2 regions of the Stenotrophomonas sp. Steno-C18 genome follow, and region 2 is predicted to be linked to the other one. Evidence: predicted binding sites of a transcription regulator. Region 2 holds the regulator's gene; the other holds the start of a gene.

Region 1 (3,740 bases), on a different contig from region 2:
TCTTCGCTAGCGCCTCGTAGCGCTGGCGGATTTCCTCAAGGTGCGTCGGTTCCATCGACTCCAGGTTCAACAACTCCTGGTTGGCGCCCTTGCTGACCCGGATCAGTTCATCCAGTTTGATGTGCAACGCGGCGGTATCTGCGTTTTGCGTGTGCTGAATCAAGAACACCATCAGAAAGGTGACGATGGTGGTGCCAGTGTTCACCACCAGCTGCCACGTGTCATTGAAGTGGAATGCGGGCCCGCTAGCGGCCCAGGTGATGATCACGCCCAGCGCCGCGACGAACGCGCCGAGGCTGCCAGACAAGCGCGCCGTTGCAGCCGCTACGCGCGCAAATCCGCGGCGGATCACTGGTCTCCTCCCGCGGCCTCCTCATCCGGTCGACGATCTGGCAGTTTGACGCGCTCTCCGAGACGCTTCTCTTTTTGTTCCGGAGTTGGCGCGGCGACGAACGGAGAAATGGGATCACTGGCGGGGAAGGTCTCCTGCAGTGCTTCGTCATGATTGCGGTGGTTGTGCAGCTTCGCCTGCAGCGGGCTGACCGGATTGGTTTCCTGAGCTTCCTGCTCTGGGAGAGGAAGGTCTTTCTGATCGCGATGCATGTTGTGTCTCCAGGTTGGGCGCCACTGTTGAGGTGGCGTGCCTAGCATAGGAACTCCGCCGTGATCGGTCCCATCAAGAGTGAGGCAACGTGGCGTCAAGCCTTCAGGCAACAATCGTTAACACTTGCCCTGTCGCTGGCGCCTCGATGGGGGCGCCAAGGCCGGGCCCAGCCCTATAAAATTTGCCGGCGCGAAATCCGTGTTGCCCGGCGACGCATACAGGCAGAGCAGCGCGGATAGGTTCGTCGGTGCCAACGGCCTTGGATTGATACCTGCGAATGCATCGCGGAGAGGACGGCTGACTGCTTCTGGAGCAAAGCGCCTTGCTGCAGGGACCATATCGTGCAGTTCAGACAAACCTTCCGTGCAGCTGACCGAGTAATCGGCCCCGACAGTGGTCACTACCTGTAACCGCTTGCTAGCCGGCTCCCACGTCACCAACTACTACTTCACGGGTTAAGTTGCGCATTGCCTGCTGCATAGCCCCGTTGAAGGCAAACCCCTCTTCTCCTGCGTGGGCATCTGCAGCGCCAGCGAGCGTCATCCCCCATGCCAGTGAAAGCACTTGCGGGTTCGGGTGGCTGGCGATGACCGCCCGCAGCCCATATTCCAGGGCCTTGATGTAGCCGCGGTGGGCTTCCAGGTCGGCCTCGCATGCCTCAAGGCGCGCGGCCAGCTGTTCTAGGGAAAGTTCCATAGGAGGGCTCGACAGGTGTGGGGGCAAGATTGGATAGTGGGGGAAAGGCCGCCAGACTTTACCCATGAGCATCCTCAACGTTTTGCTGAGCGCTGACCAGTTGGTTGTGACGGTGGATACCTGGGCGGAGGACGCCATAAGCGGTCAAGCTTCGGCGGGGGCAAAGGTGCTGCTCATTCCTCAGCACCAAATCTTGCTGGCGACCCGAGGGTCGGCCCAGTTCTTCCTGCGCATCTACCAGCTTTCGTTGGAGGCCAGTTTTCGAGCGGACTTCACCCTGGAACAGCTAGCAGCGGAGTTGGGGCGGGTCATTGACCAGCTTTGGCCGAACTACGCCAAGGCCGTGGCTGAAGCGGGCTTGCCGGCAGAATACTGCACCACCGAGCTGGTGCTGGGCGGATGGTCCCCCAAGAACGGACGCATGATGGCCACCGCCTATGCCAAACACGACGCGGCGGTGCCCGCAGTGGTCCAGCCGATCACGGGGCAGCTCTCGTCGCCCGGTGAGCCCTTCCAGGCCTGGCCGCCCTCGATGGCCACCCCGGCCCTGTTTGAGGCGGGCCGGCTGCAGGCCAATCGGCTCAACGAGCGCATCGGGCGAAAGGTGGCAGGGGGAAGGTTGCTGCTGGGTTCCTTCAGCGAGGTCAGTCGGTGATCAAAGACCTCGGAGCGCTCTAGGAAGCGGAAGCGCCTTAAGGCTGGCCAGGGCGTACCGTTCAACTGTCATCGCCGACTTTAATGGTGCGCCCACACGTATGACCTACCGGGGCGTCGCCCAGCACCAGTGCATGTTCCAAGTCAGTGCCATGCTCACCTCAACCGATGGTGGACAAACGAAAGATACATGTGCTCTCCAATTTCGATAGTTGGTCGCTATCGGGCGACAAATCCTGTCTCCTAGATGGATGTCTGTTGTCTGAAATGGTGCTATTTGTGGTCAAAAGCGGACATTTGCCCGCTAAGTGAGCCAATTTCTGCGAAATAGCTGCATAAATGGGGCGCATTAAGGTTGTTCTTCGTGGGGCCGATCACTCGCTCGCCGACGCTGTCGGCCAGGAGCGTGCTCCTCCCCCCATGAGAGGTATGAATGTGAAGAATTTCTTGATGCGATACAGGGTCGGCACCCGATTGGGTGCGGCCTTCGTGGTGTTGATCGCGGTGGCGATGTCGATCGTGGCATCTGGCCTTTGGGCGCTGTCTCGCGCCGAGACCAGCATGGACACCATCGTGAAAGAGAGCATGGAGCGCATCCGTCTTTCCAAGACGATGGCTAGTGCAAACATGCAGATCAGCATTTCATTGCGCGAGCTGATCATGCTGCAGGACAAGAAGATCCAAGCATCCCTGCTGAAAGAGATCGGTGAGCAAAGGGCCATTTATGACAAGGCCCGCGACGCTCTGTATGCAACGCCTGCCGATGAAGAAGGAAAAAAGATTCGTGCAGTGATCACCGAGAAGCGGCTTGCGGCTCGCCGGGTCAACGATGCGGTCGTCGAAGCTGCGACGCACGGCGACGTGGCGACGGCAACGAAGCTGCTTAGTGAAGGAGACGCCCTGCTCGACGAATGGCAGGCGGCCATCTTCGCCAACGCAGAGCTTCAGGAGCGCTTGGCTGACGCGAGCTACCAAGACGCTCAGGCCGTTGCAGCAAGCGCCCGGAAGATGTTGGTCGCCGCTGGGGTCTTGGCGGTCCTGCTCAGCATCGCATTGGCAATCACCATCACGAGAAGCCTGACCATACCATTGGGCGAGGCGACTAAGACCGCAACCGCCATTGCGTCGGGCAACGTTGAAAACGTTATCAAGGTGGAAGGCCGAGACGAGACTTGTGCCTTGCTTGAAAGCATGCGATCGATGCAGGAGCGCATCAAGGGCCTGATTGCGGATCAAAAGGCAATGGCGTCGGCCCAGGCCGAAGGGCGGACGTCGCACCGCATCGATGAGTCCCTCCATCCAGGTGCCTTTGGTGAACTGGTCGGCGACACGAACGGCATGGTGGAGCGCTCCAACGCAGTAACCTCGCAGATCGTAGGCATTGCCCAGCACTATGCCGTCGGGGACATGAGCGCTCGCATGCCGCTGCTCCCAGGCGATCAGGCCGCCATTACCGAGGCCATGGAGACTACGCGGACGAACATGCTGGCCATCAACGAGGAGATTCGTCGGCTGGTCCAAGCCGCTGCGGCGGGAGACTTCTCTCAGCGCGGCGCCGCAGGTGGCTTCAGTCACAGCTTTCGCGAGATGATCGACAACCTCAACCAGATGTTCGATGTCAGTGATAAGAGCCTGTCGGACATCGCACGGCTGTTGGAGGCCGTCGCTCAAGGCGATCTGACTTACCGCGTTTCTGGCGAGTTTGGCGGCGTGTTCGCCACGATGCGCGATGCAGCGAACTCCTCCTCTGAGCAGCTGGGCCGGATCGTTCGGGGCATCCAAGACG
Region 2 (3,740 bases):
GCATCGAAGTGATGGGCCAGCAGTTGCGCCTTGCCCGAGCGGGCCATGCCCAGGGTTTCCTCGGCGGCATGGCACAGCTCCACCATTGGCGTGATCGACAGGAAGCCGGCGCCGCCCTTGAGCGTGTGGAAGCCGCGGAACACCGCGTTGAGCTGGTCGGTGTCTTCCGGTGCCTGCTCCAGCGTCACCAGCTGCTCGCCCAGGCGATCGAGGATCTCCTGGGCTTCGATGATGAAATCGGCGGCGATGTCGTCGGCGAAGGCACTCATGGCTTACAGCCCCAGGTCCGACAGCAGGTCGTCGGCGTCATGCTGGCTGACCGCGTGGCGGTCCAGGCCATTGACCGCCGGACCGGCCAGGCCGGCGTTGCGCACGTCTTCCTCGGCCGGGGGCAGGCCCAGCGCACCAAAGCCCTCGTGCACGCGGCGCACGATGCCCACCACGCGGCGGATGATCTGACCGGTCAGGTCCTGGTAGCTCTGGGTCAGCGCCACTTCGGTGAGGTTGTGGCGGATGCGGTCCAGCAGCTGGTCCTGGTCGGCGTTGAGGCCTCCGGCGCGCAGCCGTTCGGTCAGCTCGCGGCATTCCTCGGCCAGGTCCAGGGTGCGGTGGGTGGCCTTTTCGGTCATCTCCACCACGTGGTCCAGGCGCGCGCAGGCATCGTCCAGCTCGCCGGCTTCGCTGGGCACGCTGGGCAGCTCGCCCAGTGCCTGGCCCAGCTCGCGGGCCAACCGGCCCAGCCCGGCCACCATTGGCTGCGCGCGCAGCGCGGCCAGGGCGTCGATTTCCTGGCGCCAACGGGTTTCATCACCGTTTTCCAGCGCGGCCAGCGCATCCTGCAGGCGCTGGATCAGGGCCGATTTGTCGCTCAGCGTCTCGACAGGCAGGTCCATCAGGCGCTCGCCGTCAGTCGTTCGAAGATCTTGCCCAGCTTCTCTTCCAAGGTCTGCGCGGTGAACGGCTTGATGATGTAGCCGTTCACGCCGGCCTGGGCGGCTTCGATGATCTGCTCGCGCTTGGCTTCGGCGGTGACCATCAGCACCGGCAGGGTCTTGAGCTTGGCATCGGCGCGGATGGCCTTGAGCAGCTCGATGCCGGTCATCACCGGCATGTTCCAGTCGGTGACCACGAAATCGAACGGCTGGCTCTGCAGCATGGCCAGCGCGGCATGCCCGTCCTCGGCTTCAGCGGTGTTGGTGAAGCCCAGGTCGCCGAGCAGGTTCTTGACGATACGACGCATGGTCGAGAAATCGTCGACGATCAGGATGCGCATGTTCTTGTTCAAAAGGAATTCCTCTTCATGGTTCCTCGAAGCCGGCGTCGGCCGACTCGAAAATCTTCAGCCGACCACGCAGGCGCAGCGTGGCCTGGCCGTGGATCTGGCAGACGCGCGACTCGCTGACACCGAGCACCGCGCCGATCTCTTTCAGGTTCAGTTCCTGCTCGTAGTAGAGCGAGAGCACCAGCTGTTCGCGCTCGGGCAGCTGGCTGATGGCCCTGCCCAGTTCGGCACCGAACTGGCTGCGTTCGAGCATCTGCTGCGGGGTGGGGCCGCCGGTGGCCGGGGTGTCCAGCTCGCCCTGGTCCTCGATGCGCGACTCCAGGCTCAGCACCTGGCCGCGCGAGGCATCCTCGACCAGCCGCATGTACTCGGGCAGCGGCATTTCCATCGCCTCGGCCACCTCGGTGGCGCTGGCGGCACGGCCGCTGGCCTGCTCGAGGCGACGAATGGTGGCCGCGGCATCGCGGGCGCGACGGTGCACCGAGCGCGGTACCCAGTCGCCACGCCGGATCTCGTCGATCATCGAGCCGCGGATGCGGATCGAGGCATAGGTCTCGAACGAGGCGCCCTGTTCGGCGTCATAGCTGCGCGAGGCCTCGATCAGGCCCATCATGCCAGCCTGGATCAGGTCGTCGACCTCCACGCTGGCGGGCAGGCGCGCGGCCAGGTGGTGGGCGATGCGGCGCACCAGGTCGGCGTGCTGGGCAATGCACTCGTTGGCCGCATTGCGCTGGACTTCACGGTAATGGGCCGTTGCGTTCATGCGCTCACCTTCTGCTGGATGATGCGTTCCAGGAAGAACTCGACGCCGCCGCGCGGGGTGGTGGGGGCCTGCCAGCGCGCGGTGCGGCGGGCGATCTCCTGGATGGCCAGGGCGGCCGGTGCCGACGGGTACAGCTTCACCACCGGCTGCTGGCGCTGCACCGACACGCGCAGCCAGTCGTCCTGCGGCACGCAGCCCAGGTAGTTGAGCGAGACGTCGATCAGGAACTTCTCGCAGACGCGCACCAGCTTCTCGTACAGGGCGCGGCCTTCGTTGGGATCACGGGCCATGTTGGCCACGACCTGGATGCGGTCCACGCCGCGCTCGCGCGAGAGCACCTTGATCAGCGCGTAGGCGTCGGTGATGGAGGCCGGCTCGTCACAGACCACCACCACGGTGTCCTGCGCGGCCTGGCAGAAGGTCAGCACGCTGTCGGTGATGCCGGCGGCGGTGTCGATGATCATCACGTCCAGGTCGCGTTCCAGCTCGGAGAACGCGTTGACCAGGCCTACGTGCTCGGCCGGCGCCAGTTCGGCCATGTGGCGGCGGCCGGACGCGGCCGGCACCACCAGCACCCCGTTCGGGCCCTCGATGATCACTTCCTCCAGCGTGCAGCGCCCGGCGACCAGGTCGGCCAGGGTGTGCTTGGGCTGCAGGCCCAGCACCACGTCGATGTTGGCCAGGCCCAGGTCGGCGTCCAGCAGCAGGGTGCGCTTGCCCATGCCGGCCAGTGCCACGGCCAGGTTGGCCGAGACATTGGTCTTGCCGACGCCGCCCTTGCCGCCGGTGACGGCGATGGTGCGCACCGGTCCTGCGGGCTCGCGCCGGGTGGCCGCGAGCGGGAAGGTGTGGGTCAGCTTGGCGTACTCACGCGACTGCATTGTTGAACTCCGGGTTGCAGGGCATATCGGCCGCGCGGCGCAAATCTTCAAGGCGAAGTACGAGATTGGCCGCCGAGGCCCGGTGCAGGTCCTCCGGCACGTCCTGGCCGTCGGTGACCCAGGTCACCGGCAGGCAGTGGTCCACGGCGATGGACAGGGCCGAGCCGAAGCGGCCGGTCTCGTCCAGCTTGGTCAGCACCACGCCCTGCGGGTTGGCGGCGCTGAAGCGGCGCACCACCTCATCCATGTCCTGGAAGGAGGTGTTGGCCGGCAGCACCAGCAGGGTGCGGATCTGGCCGGCGGCGCGCAGCCACTGCAGCTGGGCGGTGAGGGCGCGGTCGCGCTGGCCCAGCCCGGCGGTGTCGATCAGCACCAGCTTGTAGTCGGCCAGCTTCTGCAGCAGCTGGTTCAGGTCGGTACCGCTGTTGGCCTCGTGCACGGCGATGCCGAGCTGGCGGCCGAAGCCATACAGCTGCTCGCGCGCGCCGATGCGCTGGGTGTCGGTGGTGACCAGGGCCACGTCACGCGGGGCGTGGGCCTCGGCGAAGCGCGAGGCCAGCTTGGCGATGGTGGTGGTCTTGCCGGCGCCGGTCGGGCCAACCAGGGCGATCACGCCACCGGTCTCGATCGGGTCGACCGGGGCGATCGGCAGCTTGCGCGAGATCAGGCCCAGCATCAGCCCGCGGGCACGGCTGGGGTCGGTGTCGGCCGGGATCTGCAGGACCACGTCGCGGGCCAGGCCCGCGTCGAAGCCGTACTCGTCCATCAGGTCCAGCGCATTGGCACGCACCGCGCTGCCGCGCAGGCGCTCGTC

The links. The regulator FliA, encoded in region 2, starts transcription of late flagellar genes. The targets are predictions, from matches to a motif close to TAAAGTTTNNCNNNCNNNGGCCGATAA.
Region 1: a site for FliA is predicted at 2,305-2,331, ahead of AC06FE_RS03115 (methyl-accepting chemotaxis protein). Genes of this name have one in related genera too.

The regions. Positions count from the first base shown of each region.
Region 1 is NZ_JBWJOX010000001.1:665,750-669,489, reverse strand. It holds gene AC06FE_RS03135 (low affinity iron permease family protein) at 1-352, opposite strand, end outside; gene AC06FE_RS03130 (hypothetical protein) at 349-603, opposite strand; gene AC06FE_RS03125 (hypothetical protein) at 1,022-1,300, opposite strand; gene AC06FE_RS03120 (hypothetical protein) at 1,365-1,955, shown strand; gene AC06FE_RS03115 (methyl-accepting chemotaxis protein) at 2,384-3,740, shown strand, end outside.
Region 2 is NZ_JBWJOX010000012.1:91,485-95,224, reverse strand. It holds gene AC06FE_RS18695 (chemotaxis protein CheA) at 1-269, opposite strand, end outside; gene AC06FE_RS18690 (protein phosphatase CheZ) at 273-893, opposite strand; gene cheY (chemotaxis response regulator CheY) at 893-1,285, opposite strand; gene AC06FE_RS18680 (RNA polymerase sigma factor FliA) at 1,299-2,045, opposite strand; gene AC06FE_RS18675 (MinD/ParA family protein) at 2,042-2,926, opposite strand; gene flhF (flagellar biosynthesis protein FlhF) at 2,913-3,740, opposite strand, start outside.